DNA from 4 places in the Halobacillus sp. ACCC02827 genome. Region 1 is predicted to be linked to each of the others. Evidence: riboswitches for the same ligand, from Rfam matches in the RefSeq annotation. Region 1 holds a riboswitch; each other region holds the start of a gene.

Region 1 (4,423 bases):
GCACTTCCAAAATCATCGGCCTCATGCTTGCCCTCCAGGATTTCGGGAAAGACCGCGTCTTCCAAACCGTAGGAATGGAACCGATGGGTGATTTCTTCAACTCGATCAGTCAACTGGAATCACATGTGACCCACAAACCGTTTAATCCTATGATCAACGCAGGAGCTATTGCTGTCGCCTCTCTCATTAAGGGGCAGAATACGGAAACCCGCTTCGACCGGTACCTTACTTTCCTTCGCCGCATCACAAGTAATGATCAGCTGGAGATGAGTGAAGAAGTCTACGAAGCAGAAATAGGCAACGGAGCAAGAAACCGATCTCTCGCATACTTTATGCAAAGCAACGGGACACTCGTGACAGATGTAGAAGAAGCACTCGACCTTTACTTCCGAATGAATGCAGTCATGATGTGCTGTACAGACTTCGCGAAGGTAGGACTCTTTCTGGCAAAAGGCGGCGAAGACCCCGCAAGCGGAGAGCGGCTGATCCCACCCCACCATCTTCGGACTGTGAAGGCGATCATGATGACTTCCGGCATGTACAATTCATCCGGCCACTATGCAGTAGAAGCAGGGTTCCCCTGCAAAAGCGGTGTATCCGGCAGCATCATCGGTTCCGTCCCCGGCCGGATGGGAATCGGTGTCGTCGGGCCTGCCATTGATAAGAAGGGGAACAGCACAGCCGGCGGAGCCTTAATCAAAAAATTGTCCAAAGATCTCGGCTTAAATATGTTCGGGGTGGAAAATACAGATGCAGAGGAGGAACATAATGGCGTTTGACTACGATCTTGATTTCGACCATATCAATTTCAAAGAAAACCCGGAAAAGTACCGGGTCGGTAAAGGAGAGCAGGGGGTCCTCCTTGTCGAGCCTTACAAGAGTGAGATCCTGCCGAATTGGCGATTCAAAACACCGGAAATTGCTAAAGAATCTTCCGAGAAGATATATGAGCAATTCCTTGAATATAAGAAAGCAGAAGATATTGTAGGTATGGATATGGCCCGTAAATTCCTCCAGATGGGATACACACGCTCCAGACGATACGCCAATTATAAAGGCGGAAAAAAGTACGGCGATGACGGTAAGGTGAACGAACGGCAGATCGATGAAGAAAAAGCGGAATCGGCACGCATCTTTGAAGAAAAATGGAAGCTGGTGCGTGAAGATGAAGAGTATCTGAAGCAAAAAAAGAGACACCAAGAAAAATACGGATAAAAGTAAAAAATTTCTACAAGGTATATTGTCAAAAGTTTCTGAGTAGTGTAAAGTAGTCAACAACATTTACATTTATACAATTGAATCTCTTATCAAGAGAGGCAGAGGGACTGGCCCTGTGAAGCCTCAGCAACCCCTGGTCTAACCAGAAAGGTGCTAACTCCAGCAAGTTGTCTATTCAACTTGGAAGATAAGAAGAAGAACGGAAACGTCAAAGTCTTCTTATCTAAGAAGGCTTTTTTTATTTATATACAAGATTACTAGAAATGAGGAATGTTCACATGTGTCCGCACACTGATACTAAATTCGTCCAAACTGGAAACCAGAAAGAAGAGCCCACAGGCGCGATAAATCCCCCTGTTTATTTCTCTACCGCATACCGTCATCCCGGCTTAGGGGAATCCACAGGCTTCGATTATACCCGGACAGGAAACCCGACCAGGCAGGCTCTGGAGAAGTCCATTGCTGATATCGAAGGCGGCGAAGCCGGGTTCGCCTTCAGTTCCGGAATGGCTGCCATCCAAACGGCCCTTTCTCTATTTAAGCAAGGGGACGAAATTATCGTTTCAGAAGATCTATACGGCGGGACATACCGACTCTTCGAGCATATGAAAGAACGCTACGGCCTGAATTTCCACTACTGTGACAGCAAAGAGCTGGATAATTTGACTGCTTACATCAACGATCAGACCAAAGCGATTTACATTGAAACACCGACAAATCCACTAATGCATACGACAGATATCCGAGAGGTATCTAAACTGGCAAAAGCACACGACCTGCTTTTGCTTGTCGATAACACGCTCTATACTCCCGTCCTGCAAAAACCGCTGGAAGAAGGGGCGGATGTCGTCATCCACAGCGCAACCAAATATCTAGCGGGTCACAACGACGTACTTGCAGGTATTCTTGTCAGTAAAGGAAAACAGGTCAATGAAACGCTGGAGTTCCATCAGAATACATCCGGCGCCGTCCTTTCCCCACTTGATTCGTGGCTGCTTATGCGCGGAATGAAGACCCTTCCGCTGCGAATGAGGCAGCATGAAACAAACGCGAAAGCTGTTGTGGATTATTTAAAAGAGCATCCGGCGGTAACAGACGTCTTCTATCCGGGGCGAGGCGGAATGATTTCTTTCCGTCTGCAGCATGAGCAGTGGATCGACCCGTTTCTGCGCAGCCTGAACTTGATATGTTTTGCAGAAAGTCTCGGGGGGGTTGAAAGCTTTATTACGTATCCGGCTACACAAACGCATGCGGATATACCGGAAGAAATCCGCACGGGATACGGAGTATGCAACCGTCTGCTTCGGTTCTCTGTAGGAATTGAGCACATCGATGATTTACTGGAAGATTTGGAACAGACCTTGAGCAGCTTACTGAAGGAGGAGATTGTACAATGACCGACCATTCCATTCAAACCCGTCTACTGCACAGCGATTATAAATTTGATCCGCAGACAGGTGCCGTCAGTGTTCCAATTAACCAAGCATCCACGTTCCACCAGCAGGATTTCGATCAACCGGGCGACTATGATTACAGTCGTTCCGGCAATCCGACACGAAAAGCCTTGGAAGACACGATCGCCGGGCTGGAGAGCGGCACCAACGGCTTCGCCTTCGCATCCGGCATGGCCGCTATTTCCACCTCTTTCATGCTTTTATCGCAAGGGGATCACATCGTCATTACAGAAGATGTGTACGGGGGTACGTTCCGCATGGTCACCAACGTGCTCGATCGATTTGGGATCGATCACACATTTGTCGATATGACAGACTTGGATGCAGTGGCACGAGCCATCCAACCGAACACGAAGGTTCTTTATATTGAGACACCATCCAATCCCACCTTAAAGATCACTGATATACAGGCGGTAACGAAGCTCGCAAAAGCCAATGAATGTTGGACGTTTGTAGACAACACCTTCATGACACCGGCCCTCCAGCGGCCGTTAGAATTAGGTGCCGATCTTGTCCTTCACAGCGCTACAAAATTTATTGCAGGCCACAGTGACGTCGTAGCTGGTCTCGCTGTTACCGGCTGCCCTGAAATTGCTGAACGTTTAGGATTTTTGCAGAATTCATTCGGATCGATCTTGGGCGCACACGATTGTTGGCTCGTGCTTCGCGGCCTTAAGACGCTGCACACACGACTCACCCAGTCTTCCCGCTCGGCGGAACTAATTGCAGAGCAGCTGCAGAAGCATCCGTTGATTGAAGAAGTGTACTATCCAGGGTTCTCCTGTCATCCGGGCAGTTCCACCCACTCCTACCAAGCGGATGGTGCGGGAGCGGTACTTTCTTTTCGATTAAGAGATGAAGATGCGGTCCGACAATTCACCAAAGCGGTACAAATCCCTGTCTTTGCGGTGAGCCTCGGAGCAGTAGAATCAATTCTCTCCTATCCTGCACGCATGTCTCATGCTGCCATGCCGAAAGCAGAACGGGAAAAGCGCGGCATCACCGATGGACTGCTCCGCCTATCCGTCGGATTGGAAAACCCGGAAGAGCTGCTGGCTGATTTCTATCAAGCACTCAAACAGATTCAACCATATGCATTTACTACGAATGGGAGGCCGAGCCATGAACTTACGTGAAGCATTACAGAACAAAACATTGATCGGTGATGGTGCTATGGGCACCCTCCTCTACTCCTATGGTATTGATCGCTGCTTCGAAGAACTGAACCTCTCTCATTCTGAAGAAGTTCTAAACGTTCACCGCGCCTATGTGAATGCCGGTGCAGATGTTATTCAGACAAATACCTATGGAGCAAACTATATTAAACTGACACGCTACGGGCTGCAGGAACAAGTAAAAGAGATTAACACTGCTGCCGTACGACTTGCAAAACAAGCGGCTCATGAAGGAACCTATGTGGTCGGAACGATCGGCGGCATACGTGGTGTCCAGAAGCAGAGCTTCAGCCTGGAAGAAATCAAACGCAGCTTCCGCGAACAGCTTTATTGTTTATTGTTTGAAGAAGTGGACGGCCTTCTCCTGGAGACGTATTACGACTTGGAAGAGTTGAAGGCAGTGCTGGAGATTGCACGAAAAGAAACCGATCTGCCTATTATTGCGCAGGTGTCCATGCATGAAGCCGGCGTTCTCCAAGAAGGCACCTCCTTATCCGACGCCCTTCAGCAATTAGAACAGCAGGGAGCTGACATTATCGGGGTGAACTGCCGCCTCGGTCCTTATCACATGATTCA
Region 2 (4,423 bases), 580 kb from region 1:
AATCCACAAAATTCCGTGCGGCTGCTGCTCGATAATCGGTTCATCTGTGTTCAACCGGTCAAAATGAAGGATATCCACATAAGTAGGTGCCTCTTCTTCTGAGGATAGATCCACAATCGTATAGCCGAGTTGAGCAAGTCTGTTTACATCCTCCGGAGAAGGACTTGTGGTAAACCCGATCGTCCTTTTCCTCAGTTGGCCTTCTGAACGATCCAAGGATGATTGTAGAATCGGCAGTGCTGGATGGTTCCTGTTTTTACTTGCCGACCCAGCACCTGTAGCTTGGCGGATGGCAGCATCCAATTCATCAATCAAGTCATCAACCGACTCCAGGCCTACAGACAGACGCACGAGCTCCTCGGTGACGCCCGATTTCTTCAGGTCATGCTCGTTCAACTGTTGGTGTGTGGTGGATGCGGGATGAATAATTAACGATTTTGCATCGCCGACGTTAGCTACATGGGACCACAATCCGATGTTGTCTATCAGTGTACGACCAGCTTCCCTGCCGCCTGAAATACCAAAAACGACGATGGAGCCGTGGCCGTAATGGAAGTACTTCTCAGCAAGGGGGTGGGTAGGATGATCGGGTAATCCCGGATAACGCACCCACTCGACTCCTTCATGTTTTTCTAAATACCTGGCAATCTCGAGTGCCTGATCCGCATGCTTTTTAATTCGGAGATGCAGCGTCTCCAACCCTTGCAGCAACAGGAAAGCATTTTGCGGGCTTAGGCATGCCCCGATATCCCGGAGAAGTTGGACGCGGAGTTTAACCGCGTAGGCTGCGGGACCGAGATCGGCGTAGCGGATTCCATTGTAGCTCTCATCCGGAGTTGTAAATCCAGGGAACTTCTCGTGGTCCCAGTTAAAACGGCCGCTGTCAATGACGACACCGCCAATCGTCGTGCCGTGTCCCCCGATCCATTTCGTAGCGGAGTGGACGACGATATCCGCGCCCCATGCGAAAGGTTGGCATACATAAGGGGTGGCAAAGGTGTTATCGATAATAAGTGGGATGTGATGACTGTGGGCTACAGCTGCCACTTTCTCGATATCGAGAACATCCAGACTCGGATTTCCAATCGTTTCCGCGAAAATAGCCTTTGTATTTGAGGTAATGGCTGCTTGGAAGTCGTCATGGCTGCTGCCTTCAATGAAACGAACATGGATTCCATACCTCGGAAGGGTATGGACGAAGAGGTTGTATGTGCCGCCGTAAAGGTTGGAGGAAGCCACGATTTCATCTCCGGCCCCTGCAATATTCAAAATGGCGAGTGTGATCGCTGACATTCCGGAAGAAGTAGCTACAGCTGCGGCTCCGTCTTCCAATAAAGCCATCCGCTGCTCGAAAGCATCCACGGTCGGGTTCATGATCCGCGTATAAATGTTTCCCGGTTCTGCAAGGGCGAACAGGTTCTGAGCGTGGTCTGTGTCTCGGAAGACATAAGAGGTCGTTTGATAAATCGGCACTGCGCGGGAACCGGTAGCCGGGTCTGGCTCCTGTCCGCCGTGTAACAACAAAGTCTCTGGACCGTACGGGTGGTTAGGGAAAGTCATCAATCATTCTCCTCCTTGGATTGTTGTTCCTAGGAACCTCTACCTTGGTGGCGGAAGGCAAACGAAAAGCCCTCTTCTGTAAGAAAGAAGAGGGCTGTATGTACGGATTACCTCCCCTTATCTTTCAGATCACCGGATCTGTAGGATTTAGCACCTTTTCAAGTCTTTGCTTGATGGTTGCCGGGCGTCGTAGGGCCTAGTCCCTCTGCCGCTCTCGATAAGAGTGTATTCGATTAGTCTGACTTGTTTGAAATTATATACGTGTGCCTGTGCAATGTCAAACCCTTTCTCCGAGGTCTTTGATGTTTGAGTATGCATCCAGCTGGGAATGCTCTTACTACATTCAAAAATAGTAGAGGAGTGAAGATAGAATGAAAGAATATAGTGTAGTCCCAAATAAAGACGTAACAGGCTGGTTTGTTAAAATCGAAGACGTGGCTCCGACAGATCTTTACGATGAACGTGATACTGCCATCGAAAAGGCTGAAGAAATGGCGAAAGGAAACTCACCAAGCAAGCTTTCCATTATGAATCAGAATCACGAAGTAGAAGAAGAGCGCACGTACTAATACATGACTCCCGGAAACGGGAGTTTTTTTATGTTATGAATCTGGTAGAGTGGAAGCAGGATTAGTAGAAAAGAAGAGGGGATCTTTATGGACAATCGCTATGATGTGGTCATTGCAGGTGCACGGGTGGCAGGCGCGAGTTTAGCAGTTCTGCTTGGAAAACTCGGAAAAAAAGTACTTCTTATAGATAAAGCTCCTTTCCCGAGTGATACGTTATCAACTCATTATATGTCGCATACCGGTTACTTAGAAGAACTCGGCATTTTAGACAAATTGCTGGCTGGCGGCCTGCGGAAGGTGGATCGGATGAGGACACATATCGGTTCCAGTTACATAGATGGCCCGAGGTCTGCCTACACGGTCATACCAAAGCGTGACCGCCTGGATATGCTTCTTATAGAACGCACCTTCCTGTACGAGGGAGTAACCTTTCTTTCAGAGACAGCTGTGCGGGAGGTTTTGTGGGATCAAGACCGCATGGTAGGGGTGAGGATAAAAGGGAAAGGGAGAGAGAAAGAGGTGTATGGTGATTTAATTGTCGGAGCAGATGGTAAACATTCGACGATCGCCCGCCAGGCAGGTGCGGAAGTGTATCACGATACACCGCCTCTCAGACCAGTGCTGTACGGATATTTTGAGGGAATTCCCCCTTTGGAAACGCCTACTACGGAAATATTTCTTCATGAAGGAAGAATCGGCTTTTTGTTCCCAATGGAACAAGGAAGAGATTGTATCGGTCTTGAGGTTCATCCGGATGAGTTTAAAACTATGATGAAAGATTCCCCCGAAGCGTTTGTCCGTATGTACAAGCAGCTGTATGGAATGGAAAAGCGGTTGGAGAATGCCCGTTTGCAAGGAAGTATCATCGGGACCTCAGGGGTGCCTAACTTTTTCCGTAAACCTTATGGAAACGGATGGGCCCTGATCGGCGATGCAGGTCACAGTAAAGACCCAAGTACAGGACTTGGTATTAATGATGCTTTCATGCAGGCGTTTCTGCTCGCAGATGCGTGCATGCGGATCGATGCAGGTGATGACAGGGAAGTGGTCATGGAAGCTTTCCAGAAAAAGCGGGATAAACACCTCTTCCCGGGCTTTCAGTTGACGCTGGATTATATCCACTCGTTAAAAAGGTTCTCGAAGAATGAACTTGCCCTGTTTCAAGCGATGGCTGCCAACCCGATGGTATGGAACAAAGTGGCGCCGAAATTGGGGGATTATTTGAGAGAAGGGACCAGAGACTTTCCTCTGCTTTACCAATCTGTCGAAATGGAAGCGGAAGCATTCGGATATGACAAGGATTCCTCTCCCTGACGGCGAACTATATAAAGAGAGGTGATGGGGATGGAATGGACGAAAGAAACCGCATATGCAAAGCTGCAAGAGGTTTATACAGATAAGGTCATGCAGGAGGAGAAGCGGAGAGTGTTCCAACAAGTTTACCGGCACCTTCGTGAACATTTGGATGATCTATGTGTCAGTCATGGTTTAAAGGAGCAGGCGGAGAAACAGCTTGGATTCTTTAAGGAATATACGTTCATGCCGGGAGATAATCTGTTTCAATCCATGCGTCACGTTTTTCTGTTGGCAAGAGGCGAAAGAAAAGAGGAAGAGGCAGTGACCAGGCAGCACTTGGAACGGATCTATCGCGCGCTTTATCAGCCGGCAGGTTTGAAGAATCCATATATCCCGGATTCGTTTTGGGATACACCGGTCGGGGTAGCTTGTCTTGTTGCGGAAGAAGGAATTGAAGCGGCTTATCCTGTGCTCGATCAAATCATGGAAGCGGAGAAATAAAACCAAAGCCAGTCACATTTGTGACTGGCTTTGGTTTGCTTCCGCAGTGGTTTTGGAGTCGGTGTGCTCCGGGCTTTCCACGGGACGTCCAGTGCTCCTCGTAGCTTTTCTCTATCAGGGACCTGTCTGTTTCCGCTGTTCCTGTTGCCCATTTTCATGTCCCAAGATTGTCCTACTATAAGTCAATGAACGAGAGAGTGTTTGAACAAGAAACGTTTTTACATATGCGGAGAGGATTATTGTTCTATCTTTATCCTCTCCAGTTTCCACACAGGTTTGTAATCTTAGATTCTGTAGAAAAGGCGGAGCTCCTGCAGGAACCCCTTATAATCCTCGAGGGGTTCTAAATTGGCAGAGAGAGCTTTCAAAATGGCGGGACGTGGCTCCTCCCGTTTGATCTCTTCCATCAATACAGTTAACGTATCCGCTGTATCGCGATCTGCCTCTTTTTTTCTGGTCTTTAATTCTTCCAGGAAGACCTTTTTACGATTGTCTGT
Region 3 (4,423 bases), 1.4 Mb from region 1:
AAAAGCTGCGAAAGCATCGCTTAAACGGACCCCGGAACTGCTTCCTGTTTTAAAGGAAGTCGGAGTCGTGGACAGTGGCGGCCAGGGTCTTGTAACCATTTATGAAGGATTTCTTGCTTCCTTGAAAGGGGAAGAACTTCCGGCAGTTCAGGAAACCGTATCCATGGATGATATGGTCAATGCAGAACATCATAAATCTGCTCAGGATTTCATGAATACGGAAGATATCGAATACGGCTATTGCACGGAATTCATGGTGAAATTCGAAGAGGACAAGCTTGCGGAAAACCCTTATGATGAGGATGCATTCCGCAACCAGCTCAGCGAAATTGGTGATTCCCTCCTAGTCGTTTCCGATGAAGACTTAATTAAAGTGCATGTTCATGCCGAGTATCCCGGCGAAGCGATGACGCTCGGTCAGAAGTACGGCAGTCTCATTAACATGAAGATCGAGAATATGCGTGAACAGCATACATCTATTGTAGGAGACAAGAAAAAAGGCGCTAAGCAGGAAAAGAAAGCTCCATACGGTATCGTCACAGTAAGTATGGGGGAAGGGATCAGGAAATTGTTCGAAAGCCTCGGCGCGACAGTTGTCATCCAAGGTGGACAAACGATGAACCCTAGTACCCAGGATCTGTCGGAAGCGATCAAGGAAGCCCATGCAGACCGTGTGCTCATTCTCCCGAACAATAAGAATATTGTGATGGCGGCGGAACAGGCGGCCGAGCTTGCTGATGTGGAAGTAGCCGTTATTCCGACGAAGACCATTCCGCAGGGAATGAGTGCTCTTCTAGGATTTAATCCGGAAGCGGATCTTGACACGAATAAAGAGGAAATGAGCCAGCTGATGTCCGAAGTGAAAACCGGACAGGTTACGTATGCGGTACGGGATACCCAGATCGATGGACTAGCCATTGAAAAAGGCCATTTTATGGGGATCGCGGAAAGTAAAATACAAACAACGGCAAAAGAAGCGTTAGAGGCAGCGAAGGCTCTGCTTCGCGAGATGATCGATGAGGATGAAGATGAAATCCTGACCATTCTTACTGGTGAAGAAGTTGAAGAAGATGAAATTGGTCAGTTGGAAGCGTATATTGAAGATACGTTCGAAGATTTGGAAGTGGAAGTTCACACAGGTGGACAGCCGATTTATTCCTATATCTTCTCTATTGAATAAAATATAGAAAAAGAGATCAGAGCATACAGCTCTGATCTCTTTTTTTATATTATCATAAAAGCGTGCTGCTCAGGACAACACTGTTCCTGCTACCTGGTTGCCGGCTTAAGCCGGAAGTTTCTGCGGATGGACAAGAGAACCATGCAGATATAGGCAAGGACTAAAGCCGTGTAAATAATGGCGATGGAGGTGTCTCCAAGCTCTACTGTATTCAAAAGCGTTCGGATATTTGTCAAAACGATGAATCCACCGGCGAGGACACCTAATACGAGAGACGGCATTATTTTCACAAGCCAGGCAGCAAGGGGGGCCGCAATAACCCCGCCGATCACAAACGCAGATACGAGCAGCCAGCTGAATTGCTCCCAGCCAAGAAAGATAAGAAACCCGAGGGTCGCAGAAACAGTGACGATGAATTCGCTGGTATCTACCGTTCCAATCACTTTTCGGGGTTCAAGCTTCTGTCTTGCCAGGAGAACGGGCGTATTCACTGGTCCCCACCCGCCGCCGCCGACTGCATCAAGAAAACCTCCGATAAATCCAAGTGGAAACAAAAAGCTCTTTTTGAAAGGCCGCTTCTCCTGGCGCCGCTTCTGTCCCATGGTAAGGAAACGAATGATGATATAGATTCCTAATACGAGGAGGAAGAGTGATATGTAGGGTCGGATAATTTCTCCTGGAACCCAGCTTAACACAGCTGCACCGAGAAAAGCGCTGATGGCACCGGGAACAGCCAGAATAACGACGAGACGCTTATCGACATTCCCGAATTTATAGTGAGAGAAGCCGGAAGCGGCCGTCGTTGCCACTTGAGCCATATGAATGGATGCAGAAGCTACTGCCGGAGCAAGTCCATAGGCAAGCAGAATCGTTGAGGAAGTCAATCCGAAGCCCATGCCGAGAGCACCATCGACTAACTGAGCAAAAAATCCCACTAATGCGAAAACAATTAATTTATTCAATCCAACCTCTCCTTTTACCCTTTAATTCCAGCTCCCATATGGTGTATGATTAATCATATGAGAATACTTGGTTTTATGTGTGAAGAGGTTTTCTACAAAAATAAAAAAAACCTTCACACAGAAGAGGCTTTCGTTCCTCTCCTTATCTTTCAGACAATGTCTGCTGGATGGAGCACCTTTAAAAGGTTGCTGCGGGATCGTTGGACCAGTTTCCTCCCCCGGCTCTTCATAAGGATATAGTATCTTGCTTTGATTACTTACCAAATTAAAGCAGAGGGGGACCATTGTCAATATTAAAAACAGAAAAGTTGTAATTTTTAAAAAACCTGTTGACATATCTTAGAAAGAAGCCTACTATTTGAATCAATTAGTTTTTTTGAAATATCCAACCGACTAATTTTTCTTATCTAGAGAGGTGGAGGGACTGGCCCATCGAAGCCTCGGCAACGGGTCTAACCGTTAAAGTTAGACGCTGTGCCAATTCCAGCAGATGCTGAAAGCATTTGGAAAGATAAGAAGGACGTATCTTACTTTCAGACGCCCTTCTTCTTTTCCGGAAGAGGGGCGTTTTTATTTGGAGAAAGGCAGGCGAGTGTATGGGAAACTTACTTACGTACCAGCATTTTTCCGGTGATCCATTCAAAAATGATCAGCCAGAGGATGATACGAAAGGCGCGAGAAAGGTCATTCAATGGGCATACGACCAGTATGGTTCTGACGTGGTTTATGCGTGCAGCTTCGGCGCAGAAGGAATGGTACTCATCGATCTGATTTCGCAGGTCAAACCGGATGCGGATGTCGTTTTTCTCGACACAGGTCTTCACTTCCAGGAAACCTACGATTTGATTGATAAAGTGAAGAAGCGGTATCCGGCGCTTCATATTCATATGAAATTACCGGAGCTTACAGTGGAAGAACAGGCAGAAGAGCATGGTTCCGCTTTGTGGAAGAGACAGCCGGACCAGTGTTGTTACATCCGGAAGATCAAACCGTTGGAAGAGGCACTGTCCGGTGCGGTTGCCTGGCTTTCCGGCCTGCGCAGAGAACAGTCCCCGAGCAGAGCGAAGACGGATTTCATCAACAAAGATGAACGGTTTAAGTCCGTGAAAGTTTGTCCACTGATACATTGGACTTGGGACGACGTATGGCATTATATCCGACTAAATAGCTTGGATTACAATGCTTTGCATGACCAAAACTATCCAAGTGTAGGATGTATTCCTTGTACATCCCAGGCCGTCGGCGACGACCGCTCCGGCCGCTGGAAAGGATTTAATAAAACGGAGTGTGGTCTTCACACCCCGGGCCCATCAGAAACGAATTAATCGAAACGAACTAATAGGAGGATGTATGAAATGGCAGTCATTAAACCCCATGGAGGGAAGTTAATCAATAGATGGAACGAAACACCGGAGGATTTACCGAAGGACAGTATCGAACTGGATGGAATGGCTCTCAGTGACGTGGAGCTGATCGGTAACGGAGCATACAGTCCGCTGGAAGGGTTCCTGAACAAGGAAGACTATGAATCCGTCGTCGATACGATGCGTTTGAAAGACGGGACACCCTGGAGCATTCCGATTACGCTGCCTGTAAGTCAAGAGAAGGCAGAATCGTTAGGAAAAGAAGCCAAGCTTATCCATGATGGAACGGTGTACGGTGTGATTGAGATCGAAGACATCTTCAAACCTGACAAAGAAAAAGAAGCGCAAAAAGTATATTTAACTACGGACCTTGCTCACCCGGGTGTCAAAAAGTTGTTTGAACGCCCCGACTATTATGTATCCGGTACTATCCAGGTTTTTGCTTCGTCAGCAAAAGAACACGGAGAAGAGTTTTACCTCGATCCGAAAGAAACGAGAGCACTTTTCGAAAAGAACGGATGGAGGAAGGTTGTCGGTTTCCAAACAAGGAACCCTGTCCACCGCGCCCACGAATATATTCAAAAAGCGGCCTTGGAGACGGTTGACGGTTTATTCCTGAACCCGTTGGTGGGCGAGACGAAGAGCGATGACATACCAAGTGATGTTCGGATGAAGAGCTACCAGGTACTGCTTGATCATTACTATCCGAAGGACCGCGTGACCCTGGCCGTTTTCCGTGCAGCCATGCGCTACGCAGGTCCAAGGGAAGCGATCTTCCATGCCATCGTCCGTAAAAACTTCGGCTGCTCTCATTTCATCGTCGGCCGTGACCACGCTGGAGTAGGCGACTACTACGGAACGTATGACGCACAGAAGATATTCTCACACTACGGCGAAGGCGAACTTGATATTACTCC
Region 4 (4,423 bases), 540 kb from region 1:
GTTACAGAATTAGTAACGGAGCAGGGATTAGTGCTTGGTATGGTGATCGGGATCGCACTTGGTTTGTTTTTCTGCCGATCGAAATGGGCGGACTATGCTCAAGCATTAATTACAGGTATGGCCCAGCCTGTCGGTATAGTTGCCATCATTGCATGGTTTTGGGCGGGTATGTTTGCAAATATGCTTTCTGCGGGTGGTCTGGTGGATGGCCTTATCTGGTTCGGGTTTCAGACCGGCCTTGAGGGGGGCATGTTCGTCGGAATCACCTTCCTGCTTGCCGGATTATTTGCTACAGCCGTAGGTACAGGTTACGGTACAGTAGCAACGTTTGGTGTGTTGATGTATCCGGCTGGTGTCATTCTGGGAGCAGATCCTGTGCTGCTTCTGGCTGCAATATTGAGTGGAGCGGTATTTGGAGATAACCTGGCTCCGGTTTCTGATACGACGATCGTGTCAGCTACGACACAGGAAGCGGACGTCCCAGGTGTTGTACGGTCAAGATTTAAGTATTCCATAGCAGCTGCAATACCTGCACTTATTTTATTCGTTACATTCGGAGGCGGTGGGGAGACCGGCAGCGAAGCCATCATCTCACAGCTTCAGAATGAAGTATCGCCGAACGGTCTTGTCATGCTGATTCCTTTTGCGCTCGTACTTTACCTGGCGTTGAGCGGTCAGCATTTATTGACTTCTTTATCATGGGGAATTCTAGCATCCGTCGTATTCATCTTTCTATCAGGGACTTCTTTGACAGAAGTGCTTCATATTTATAAAAATGAAGCTGGAGAAGCGGTGGTAGAAGGAGCATTGATCGATGGAATCGGCGGCTACTTCAACATGGCTGTCCTCATCCTGTTCATTTTGGCGGCTGCCTACCTTCTGGAAGTAGCTGGAACGATGGATGTTATCAAGAATTTTTTCCTTCGACTTATCAATAACGTGGTACGCAGAGCAGAGCTGTCGATTTTTGGTATTGTGGCGTTTCTCAATATGTTCATCACCATTAATACAGCGGCAGAAATTGCGGCTGCACCGTTTGTGAGGAAGCTAGGAAAAGAGTTGAACATTCATCCTTACAGACGTGCCAATTTTCTTGATACTGTCACTTCTTCACTCGGGTATATCTTCCCTTGGAGCGGCGGTGTCCTGCTTGCCTGGACGACTGTAAGAGGAGCGGCTGAGCAGTATGACTTCCTTCCTGTTATCGGACCCGGAGAAGTATTCCCGTTCGTATTCCAGGGCTGGGGACTGTTGATTGTCATGCTGATTGCTGCCTGGACAGGCTGGGGTCTTCGCTATACCGGCAAGAACGGAGAAGAAATTAAGCCTGAAGATTACAAAGGTCAAGCATAATACAACCCCCCGGAGTAAAGCTCCGGGGGGGTTAATCATGTATTTAAAGATTGGTTAATTTCTTTGATCTGATCGAGGTGGCGAAGTTCGTGCCAGCCGATAAATTCGACCCATTGTTCCAGGTTCATGTCACCAAGAGCAGGATGTGGAAATGCTCGGTTCTGCAACGTTTCTTTTTCTTTATTATGAATGAGGAATAATGTAGCTTCCCTTGATTTTTTGAGTCCGTCTTCCGCTTCCTTCAGGTTATGAAAAATACCCTTTGGACGAACAGACTCTGGAGCTTCCAATGTGTAAGAGCGGTTGGTTACCTTATGGACTGGTTTTTCCGTCACCTGCTGCTGATCTCCTTGCTTAAGTGATCTGTTCACCTGATGGATGACGAACTGTTCGATTAAGTACAAATGCTCCAATACTTCCATAATAGACCAGCGATTTTCTGCCGGTTTCACCGTATGTTTGGAGGCGGGAATCTCCCTCACATATTCGAGCAGCTGCTCTCTTTTCTCATCTAAACCATACATATATAGCTCTCCTTTTGTGTAATGACATGGTAACCCGAGTCTACCATAACAGTAGTGCTGATACGTAAAGAAAAGGACTTGAGTAAGTTGAAACATTAGCGGGTATGGAAACGTATGACAATCATGAGCTTCTACATTGGCCAATCATTGAAGGAGGAATCAGGATGGGAAATTATTCAATACAGGAATTTATCAGGCAGACGAAGCAGGACGATTCGGAAAACGATTACTTTGAATTGGAAACCCCGAGGATATTGGAAGTTAATTTGATGGACCAGGTGTGGGCGAAAGCCGGGTCTATGATTTCTTATAACGGAGATATTAAATTTGAAAGGGAAGGAATATTGGAGCATGGAGTGGGCCGCCTGTTCAAGAAGGCGATGACTGGAGAGGGAAGCTCTCTTATGAAAGCAACAGGGAGGGGGGCATTATACCTCGCTGATCAAGGTAAGAAGATTACAATCTTTGACTTGGACAATGAGACGCTGACGGTGAACGGCAATGACCTTTTGGCCTTTGAACCGAGCATAAACTGGGACATCAAATTGATGAAAAAAGTAGCCGGTATGGTATCCGGCGGATTGTTTAACGTTACTCTCTCCGGGAGTGGTCGTGTAGCTATTACTTCTCATTATGAACCGCTGACTTTATTAGTGAAGCCCGGTCAGCCTGTTTTGACCGATCCTCATGCAACAGTGGCCTGGTCCGGGCATTTGGAGCCTGCTTTCAAGACAGATGTCAGTTTCAAGACTTTCATCGGCAGAGGGAGCGGGGAATCCATTCAGATGAAATTTGAAGGGGATGGATTTGTTATCGTTCAGCCGTTTGAAGAAGTTTACACAACGAATAGTCAAGGATGATTATCGTCATTCCCGTTGTGGTTCCTGCATAGAATGAAGGGAGAGTCCTTACAAAAAAAAATGAGCTTCCCCCTTTACTTCGTTGGAAAAACGTTGTAGTATGTAAATTAACTTAAATTAAATAATAACGGAAACTTCTTATCCAGAGAGGCGGAGGGACTGGCCCTTTGATGCCCGGCAACCATCGAATCAATTGTACAATTGACGAGAACGGTGCCAATTCCTGTAGAGTATTTATTGCTCTAAGAGATGAGAGGATCGTACGGATATTTACGACCCCCTTTTCTTACTGGATAAGAAAAGGGGTCTTTTTGTTTACTATACCGTAAAGGCTCTCGATAGAAGTTGCGTTAAGGGAAGGGAAAGATGTCAAATGGCAACAGCTATTTTCGGTGCAGGATGTTTTTGGGGAGTAGAGGCGTTTTTTGAGAAATTTGAAGGCGTAACAGCTACAAAGGTCGGCTATATCGGCGGGAAACTGGAGAATCCAACCTACGAACAAGTCAAAACAGGTAAAACGGGGCACGCGGAAGCCGTCAGAATCGAATATGATCCGACAAGAATTACGTATTCCGAATTAATTAACATTTTCTTTGAAGCACATGATCCTACTTCTAAGAACAAGCAGGGAATTGATGTAGGACATCAGTACCGCTCAGCGATTTTCTATTCCGACGCGAGTCAGAAATATATTGCGGAAGAGAAGATTAAAGAGTGGGAGGAGAAGGGGACGTTCAAGCGGGCGATCGTCACGGAAGTGGAAGAAGCGACCTCCTTCTTTGAAGCGGAAGAATACCATCAGAAATATTTGCAGAAAAACGGTTCTGCTGCATGCAGCATCGGATAATAAATGGATCAAGACTCCTGGGGCCCGGGAGTCTTTTTTAGAGGGAAGAGAGGGATGGGGTTTTGTGGTTCAATGACGGCGTACTAATTCTGCTGTGCCTGTTTATGGTTGCCGGAGCATTTGATTATTATTTTCTAAATAACCGCCTTAAAATCGGGGCACGTTTCTATGAAGCGTTTACGATGATGGGTTCGCTCGCCTTATCCATGATTGGGATCATTTCTCTTGCTCCCGTTCTGTCCGAATGGCTGGCGCCCGTAATTTCTCCGGCATTTCAGTGGTTTGGAGCAGATCCTTCCATCTTTGCTTCCATGGTGCTTGCCATAGATATGGGGGCGTACCCTTTGTCGGAGGCGCTGGCGGTCGATGACAGGGCCGCCCTGTTTTCCTGGACGCTCCTCGGAACGATGATGGGACCGACACTCGTGTTTACGATTCCGGTCGCGCTTACGATCATCAAAAAGGAGGACAGTCCTTACTTTGCCAAAGGAGTCCTTGCTGGTATAGCGACCATTCCGCTCGGCTGCCTTGTTGGAGGAGCGTCCGCCGGATTTGAATGGGGGTGGATGTTCAAACAGTTACTCCCTGCCATCTTATTAGCAGTACTTGTCAGCGCAGGTTTATTTCTGTTTCGTAGGCTTACGATTAGAGTGTTCGCTTATTTAGGCAAGGGTATGGAAGCGATCCTGTTGATCGGATTGTTGCTGATTGCCATTGAAACATTGACGGGGCTTGTCCTGATCCCTGGTATGGCTCCTTTTTCTGAAGGGATCATTATCGTAGGTAAGATTACCATTACGCTTGCTGGGGCCTATCCGTTTGTAACCATTCTGAATCAC

Evidence for each region. A riboswitch is a leader RNA that binds a small molecule or an ion and turns the genes downstream of it on or off. The one in region 1 is predicted to bind S-adenosylmethionine.
Region 2: another riboswitch for S-adenosylmethionine. It lies ahead of QRD89_RS17610 (O-acetylhomoserine aminocarboxypropyltransferase/cysteine synthase family protein); the one in region 1 lies ahead of QRD89_RS01350 (methionine biosynthesis PLP-dependent protein).
Region 3: another riboswitch for S-adenosylmethionine. It lies ahead of QRD89_RS08755 (sulfite exporter TauE/SafE family protein); the one in region 1 lies ahead of QRD89_RS01350 (methionine biosynthesis PLP-dependent protein).
Region 4: another riboswitch for S-adenosylmethionine. It lies ahead of msrA (peptide-methionine (S)-S-oxide reductase MsrA); the one in region 1 lies ahead of QRD89_RS01350 (methionine biosynthesis PLP-dependent protein).

Annotation. Positions count from the first base shown of each region.
Region 1 covers NZ_CP128168.1:239,084-243,506, reverse strand. The annotation lists gene glsA (glutaminase A) at 1-779, shown strand, start outside; gene QRD89_RS01355 (DUF4385 domain-containing protein) at 769-1,215, shown strand; SAM riboswitch class I at 1,302-1,412, shown strand; gene QRD89_RS01350 (methionine biosynthesis PLP-dependent protein) at 1,497-2,615, shown strand; gene metC (cystathionine beta-lyase) at 2,612-3,808, shown strand; gene QRD89_RS01340 (bifunctional homocysteine S-methyltransferase/methylenetetrahydrofolate reductase) at 3,795-4,423, shown strand, end outside.
Region 2 covers NZ_CP128168.1:3,337,215-3,341,637, reverse strand. The annotation lists gene QRD89_RS17610 (O-acetylhomoserine aminocarboxypropyltransferase/cysteine synthase family protein) at 1-1,560, opposite strand, end outside; SAM riboswitch class I at 1,675-1,784, opposite strand; gene QRD89_RS17605 (DUF2188 domain-containing protein) at 1,932-2,129, shown strand; gene QRD89_RS17600 (NAD(P)/FAD-dependent oxidoreductase) at 2,217-3,443, shown strand; gene QRD89_RS17595 (hypothetical protein) at 3,474-3,926, shown strand; gene QRD89_RS17590 (TetR/AcrR family transcriptional regulator) at 4,211-4,423, opposite strand, start outside.
Region 3 covers NZ_CP128168.1:1,636,163-1,640,585, forward strand. The annotation lists gene QRD89_RS08750 (DAK2 domain-containing protein) at 1-1,180, shown strand, start outside; gene QRD89_RS08755 (sulfite exporter TauE/SafE family protein) at 1,270-2,142, opposite strand; SAM riboswitch class I at 2,282-2,377, opposite strand; SAM riboswitch class I at 2,543-2,660, shown strand; gene QRD89_RS08760 (phosphoadenylyl-sulfate reductase) at 2,739-3,467, shown strand; gene sat (sulfate adenylyltransferase) at 3,498-4,423, shown strand, end outside.
Region 4 covers NZ_CP128168.1:778,951-783,373, forward strand. The annotation lists gene QRD89_RS03905 (Na+/H+ antiporter NhaC family protein) at 1-1,353, shown strand, start outside; gene QRD89_RS03910 (DinB family protein) at 1,389-1,877, opposite strand; gene QRD89_RS03915 (AIM24 family protein) at 2,042-2,737, shown strand; SAM riboswitch class I at 2,873-2,993, shown strand; gene msrA (peptide-methionine (S)-S-oxide reductase MsrA) at 3,111-3,584, shown strand; gene eutH (ethanolamine utilization protein EutH) at 3,647-4,423, shown strand, end outside.